2 linked regions of the Cecembia calidifontis genome follow. Each later gene encodes a partner of the first gene's protein in a complex. Links are inferred from orthologs where the notes say so. Each region holds a gene or a part of one and is shown on either strand. Other genes may lie near its edges. The genes, in order: pheT and pheS.

Region 1 (3,389 bases):
TTGTCATCCAAACCAAACTCCTCTTTATATCTTTTGATTTTTTCATTAATCAATTTGCCTGCATGTCTGATTTTGGCTTCATCCTCAGTCTTCACCTTCATGGGATATTCCCTGTCGCCGATTTTTAACCTTATAGAAAGTGTTTCCATTTTATTCAGACAAGTAGGCGATGATATTATCGATTTCCTTTATATAATTATTGATCTTTTCCCTCAATTCGGCAGATTCTGCATCTTCCACCGGTAAGCTATCTACAAGTTTAGCTATTTTAATTTGATTTTTAAAATCCTCCAACATTCTCTCTTTTTCTTCCAGCTTGTTACGAAGCACAAATACTTCCTCTTTCAGGGCGTGATTGTCCTGTTCAAGTTGATTTAATTTTTTCTCCACTTGGGAGACAAGCTTTTCCAAATGTTGGAGTTCTTCGTGAATCATGGTTATTTTCTGATAAATGCCCCTACTTCGTTTTCAAAGCTTTGGATTAATCTGCCCATGGTCTTATCGATCACTTTGTCTGTCAAGGTCTGCTCAGTATCCTGCAGGTAAAAACTCAAAGCATAGGCCTTTTTCCCTGCTTCGATTTTGTCCCCCTGATACACATCAAATACCCCGATACGCTGCAATAGCTTTCCTCCAGCTTTGATGGCTACTTTTTTGATCTGATCAAATGATACCGACTTGTCAATTACCAATGACAGATCTCTTCTTACTTCCGGGAATTTGGAAATTTCCACGTACTTTTTCAAGCCTTTTGCCTTTTTCATCAGCAAATCCCAATCCAACTCAGCATAAAGCACTTCTTGCCTTACCTCTGCCAACTTGGTAATTTCTTCTTGAAGCAAACCAATTTGACCAAGTTCTTTGGTGCCCATGCTTAACTTCAAGGCATAATCAAATGGGGCTGAATGTACAATTTCCACATCTGGATTGTCGATCCCCAATTTTTCCAAAATCAGTTCGACCACGGCAAACAGATCCGGGAAGGACACCGCCTTGGAAACTTGCCTCCAGCTTTCTGCCCCGGTATCACCCGTCAAAAACAAAGCCAATCGTTTTCCTTCCTGATATCCTTCCTGAGTTTTGGAATAAACAGTCCCGAACTCGAACAATTTAAGGTCTTTTTGTCTTCGGTTGATATTGTAGGCCAAAACCTCCAATCCGGAAAACAAGAGGGTCTGGCGCATCACACCAAGATCTTCAGAAAGTTTATTGTAAATCTCCACGTTTTGCCCCGGATCCAAGTATCCGGATTTTTCGGTATAAACCGGCTTGGTCAGGGAATTGGTGATGATTTCATAGTAACCCAAAGAGGACAGCAATTCGCTCAACCTGTATTGGATTTTGTTGAAGTCCTTAATAGGATGCTCGGCCAGATAATCGGCCTTTAGATTTTCGGAAAGTTCCACATTGTCAAATCCGTAGATCCTCAAAATCTCCTCAATCACATCCGCCTCTCTCTCCACATCCACCCGGTAAGGCTTCACGGATACTTTCAGATGTGTTGCTGTTTCCTCCAAACATTGGATCTCAAGGTTTTCCAGTATTTCCTTGATCAGTTCTTTGGGCAGTTCTTTACCGATCAATCTCTTGATATTGGCAAAACTCACTTCAATCTCGCGATCCTTAACAGGATGGGGATAAACATCAATGATATCGGAAGAAATCTCCCCTCCTGCAATTTCCTGGATCAACATCGCCGCTCTTTTCAGAGCATATACCGGCATATTGGGATCTGTTCCCCTTTCAAAACGGAAAGAAGCATCGGTTTTAAGCCCATGAAACTGCGAACCCTTTCGGATTACATCGGGAGAGAAATAAGCTGATTCGAGGAAAATAGAAGTGGTTTCATCAGATACACCGGAGTCTTTTCCCCCGAAAATACCTGCTATACAAAGCCCGCCTTTTTCATCACAGATCATCAGTTCTTCCCCCGAAAGCTTTCGCTCTTTTTCATCCAAAGTGACAAAGGTTGTGTCTTTGGGAAGTTTTTTTACAAAGATTTTCCCTCCACTGATCTTGTCAGCATCAAAAGCATGTAAGGGCTGTCCCAAATCATGGAGAATAAAATTGGTAATATCGACGATATTGTTGATCGGCTCCAGATCCAAAGCCTTAAGGTAGTTTTGCAACCATTCCGGAGAAGGGCCGACTTTCACATTGGAAATGGTCAACCCCGCATATCTTGGGCAATCTGCGGCATCCTCCACAGTCACAGGAATTACCCTTGAATTATTGTCCGATTTGAACCCTTCCACAGATGGGATACAGATTTCCCTTTTTAAAAGTGCTTTCAGATCACGGGCCACACCCAAATGGGAAGCTGCATCGGCCCTGTTGGGCGTCAGACCGATTTCCAGTACATGATCTCGGACTACCTCAAAATATTCAGACGCCGGCGTACCATTAGGAAGATCCGTATCCAAAACCATGATACCGGCATGGCTTTCACCTATACCGATTTCATCCTCTGCACAGATCATTCCCTGGGACATTTCTCCACGGATTTTTGCTTTCTTGATTTCGAAAGGTTCACCTGAAATGGGATATAAGGTACAGCCTTCTTTGGCCACCACCACTTTCTGGCCTTTGGCTACATTGGGAGCTCCACATACGATCGGAACTACCTGGTCTCCAATATCCACTGTAGTGACGCTGAGTTTATCCGCATTGGGATGCCTTTCACAGGTCAGCACCTCTCCTATCACTACCCCATCCAAACCGCCTTGGATGGATTCAAAAATTTCGATGCCTTCGACCTCCAATCCACTCCCTGTCAAAAGGGCTGCTATCTCTTTGGGTGATTCTTCAAAATGGATAAAATCCTTTAATCTATTGACGGATATCTTCATGTATACTCTTCAGTTCAGAACAAGGCACAAATTTAAGAGAATTGCCTTAGCTAAGAAGTGGATGCCTGAAAAATGTAAAAAGCAAGAATTAAAATAAAAAATATCTAAAAAGTAGAAAGGTAAATAGATGAAATATAATTGAACCAGAAAAACAACTGCACTTAACTTTTAGTGATTCTTTATCACTAAAATAAAAGTAAAAACAAACAAGATATCCTAATGTTTTAAACTATAAATTAAATGTACCATTCTTAATATCTGAAAATCTTTTATCTCGATAAAATTCCAAACGGTAATTCATTTTTTAAAATGTATTCTCCACTAAATATTAACCCATTGTTCTAGTTGAAACTATGTATAAATAATATGTGCATCAGCTTGATTTTTAATAAATTAAGGTTGCTTACAAGAACCTACTAAAACAAGCCCATGCACGATATTAAGTCTAATTCCGACAAAGTTTTCTAAACTATCAAATCTCTCAATTTATCTGTTTTTGACATTTCCGGCAATCTTTCCAGACCAGGACCAATGCCTGAA
Region 2 (3,238 bases), 1.5 Mb from region 1 along the record:
AGGTTATTGGCAGGCAAGAAAAAGAGAAAGACCGAAAAAGTACTCAAAGTGCTGGAAAAAGAAGGTCTATTAGATGATGAAATCACTAAAAAACTAACCAAAAAAAGTGATCCTGGCTTTTTGGGAAGGTTGAGCGCCGTTCTTTTACCAATTGCAATCAACTATGGTAAAGAACAATTAATGAACAGGTTTAATCAAGAACAAAACCCATCTGCCCAACATGAAGAATGAGGTGGGTGATAAAATAAAGTCCATTTCCCTCTCTGGAAGAAAAGGAATTGCATGGCTCATCGATCCGGATGATTTAGATGAAATTACCCCAGAAAGATTAGAGCTTTCAGCCGCACAAAACATTGATTTTATTTTTTTGGGCGGAAGCTTGATTCAAAAAAACAACATAGGTGAATCCATCCAGATGATAAGGAAATATGCTTCTGGAATTCCAATTGTTCTTTTTCCTGGCAATTCAATCCAATTTTCACTTGGGGCTGATGCTATTCTTTTCCTTTCCCTAATTTCAGGACGTAATCCCGAATTATTGATCGGTCAGCATGTAAATGTTGCCCCATTAATAGCAAAAAGTAACCTTGAGGTCTTAGCAACCGGGTATATGCTTGTGGATGGAGGAGAAAAAACAAGCGTACATTACATTAGCCAAACCATCCCTCTGCCCAATCATCATCCCGAGTTGAGCGTTGCAACAGCACTTGCCGGCTTTTACTTAGGGCTTCAATATTTTTATCTGGATGCAGGAAGTGGTGCTCCAAATCCTGTCAATCCTAAGCTCATCAAGGCAGTCAAACAAAGTGTTCCTGCCCCATTAATAGTTGGGGGTGGGCTAAATACCCTTGATAAAATTAAAAATGCTTTTTTGGCAGGAGCTGATTTGGTTGTAATCGGAAATGGAGCAGTAAAATCACCAAATTTATTAGAAGAGGCCAATACTTTCTTGGAATCCTTAAGGGTAATGGCAAATTAAAAAACGCTTCCTTTGTGAAAGCGTTTTCTGTTATCTAAAGCAAGGATCTGAACTGCTTGAGAAAACGGACATCGTTCTCTGTAAACAAACGAAGGTCCTTGATTTGGTATTTCAGCATTGCAATTCTTTCTATCCCCATGCCAAAGGCAAATCCAGTATATTTTTTTGAATCAATCCCACAATTTTCCAATACATTCGGGTCTACCATACCGGAACCGCCGATTTCAACCCATCCGCTTCCCTTGCAGACATTACAGCCTTTTCCTCCGCATAGCAGACAGCTGATATCGATTTCAGCACTTGGTTCTGTAAAAGGAAAGAATGAAGGCCTGAACCTTACTTTAGTCTCTCTGCCAAACATTTCTTTTGCAAAGTGGTAAAGGGTATTTTTCAGGTCCGCAAAGCCCACATTTTCGTCCACATATAATCCTTCTACCTGATGGAAAATACAATGCGCTCTTGCTGAAATTGCTTCATTTCTGTAAACCCTACCTGGAGAAAGGGTCCTAATAGGTGGTTTTTGGTTTTCCATAACCCTCACCTGAACGGATGAAGTATGTGTCCTTAGGGCGATGTCGGGATTCTTCTCAATAAAGAAGGTGTCCTGCATTTCCCTTGCGGGATGGTTTTCAGGAAAATTCAGGGCGGTAAAATTGTGCCAATCATCTTCAATTTCCGGACCTTCAGAAAGGTTGAAACCTATCCTTTCAAATATTTCTATGATTCTTTGTCTGGTGGCAGTCAATGGATGTATACCCCCTACCGGAATATAAGTGGGAGGCAATGTGAGATCCAGATCCATAGATTTTGATTTCTTGGATGCTGCATTGACCTTATCGATCAATTCTTGGAATTTGGCATCTGCAAGTTGTTTTACCTCATTGACAAGCTGACCATATTCCCTTTTTTGTTCATTAGGAATATTCCTCATTTCGGCAAATAACTCTCCTACTACGCTTTTCTTGCTTATAAACTGCAACCTGTAAGCCTCAAGCTCATCCTGATTTTGAGCATCAGCTGATGCGATGGCGGCCTTGATGGCTTCAATTTTTTCCTGATGCATAATCTCATTCATTTTCAGAACCACAAATCTAAAAGAAATGAAGTGAAATACACTTTTTTTCAGGTAGTATCCTAAAAAGAAAAAGGCGCCCAAAGGGCACCTTTCTTTTTTTGATTTTAAAGGAATTTACCAAGTCCTTCCTCCGCCACCTCCCCATGGTCTTCCCATAGGTGGGCCGCTTTCGTTTCTTTCTTGCTGTTTGAAATTACCGATAATATAAGTGAAAGAAACAAGCCCGTATCTAGTTAAAACCCTAGTAAAGGTATCTTCAATGGTCACATCATTGACTGTTCTTCCGATAGCATTGTTCTGGTTCAACAAATCAAATACAGTGAATTTCAACTCTCCTTTATTGTCTTTAAGGAATCTGTATCCTGCTTCAATATTCCATAACCATACTGATTGGTCTAAGTCAGCCGATAAGCCCCTGTACAACATGTTGTTGACCGTATTGGACACAAACAGTTTCCCATTGTTGGGTGAATAATAGAACCTGATATTGGAATTCTGTATATAGAAGTTGTTACTGAGGTTCGTTTGCAAACTACTGTTTACGATCGTATAGGTACCTGTAGTAGATAGTGTAAAATCCACATCCTTGCTGATATTACTGGTCAAAGTCAATCCTTGGCTCAGGTCAATATTGTCATTGAAATTCTTCTGTCCATTGATCAAACCTGGAGTACGGTTAAAGGCTACACTGCTGTTCATGTTGAACTGAGACTTTAACTTTTTGATCGGGGAGCCATAAGTCACAAAAAGCCTGGATCTTAACTGACCAGAAAGGTTTTCTGGCCTGCTGATCTGTGCACCTGGCCTCAGCAATATTTCCCCATTGATCAAAGAATCAGTCTGGGAAACAAAAGTGCTGTTTCCTATGAAGTTTTCTGTCAGCGATACAAATAAGAATGAGAAGAATGTTTTAGATTTCTCCAGGTTGATTTTGGAGAAATTGGTAAAAACAGAATGGGAGAACGCCTGTTGCAGATCAGGGTTACCCACAGAAAGTTGAAGCGGGTTTTGGTTATTGATTACATTTTGCAATTGGTTGACCGTAGGCTCTTGGGTATTGGTTCTATACCGAAGTCTGAATGATGTACCTTTCTGTTGGTTTCTATAGAACGCATTCATCCCAGGTAGGAAATTACTGAAAGACTGGTTGAAGGTACGTTCCAAGGGGAAAAGGCTTTCATTTT

The links.
Region 2: the proteins of pheT (region 1) and pheS are in contact, whole or in part, in a crystal structure (PDB 6P24), measured with the Escherichia coli proteins. The link is inferred for Cecembia calidifontis from one-to-one orthologs.

What each region holds. Positions count from the first base shown.
Region 1 is NZ_SGXG01000001.1:2,189,923-2,193,311, reverse strand. Bases 144-3,201 are described here. They hold pheT (phenylalanine--tRNA ligase subunit beta), read right to left. Parts: upstream 2,850-3,201; coding sequence 438-2,849; downstream 144-437. Other genes in these bases: BC751_RS09640 (hypothetical protein), read right to left, coding at 151-435; BC751_RS09645 (cell division protein ZapA), read right to left, coding at 144-149. Outside these bases: more of BC751_RS09645, read right to left, coding at 1-143; BC751_RS09630 (IS982 family transposase), read left to right, coding at 3,321-3,389.
Region 2 is NZ_SGXG01000001.1:735,729-738,966, forward strand. The notes cover bases 29-2,935. They hold pheS (phenylalanine--tRNA ligase subunit alpha), read right to left. Parts: upstream 2,043-2,935; coding sequence 1,014-2,042; downstream 29-1,013. Other genes in these bases: BC751_RS03175 (hypothetical protein), read left to right, coding at 29-231; BC751_RS03180 (geranylgeranylglyceryl/heptaprenylglyceryl phosphate synthase), read left to right, coding at 221-979; BC751_RS03190 (outer membrane beta-barrel protein), read right to left, coding at 2,169-2,935. Outside these bases: more of BC751_RS03175, read left to right, coding at 1-28; more of BC751_RS03190, read right to left, coding at 2,936-3,238.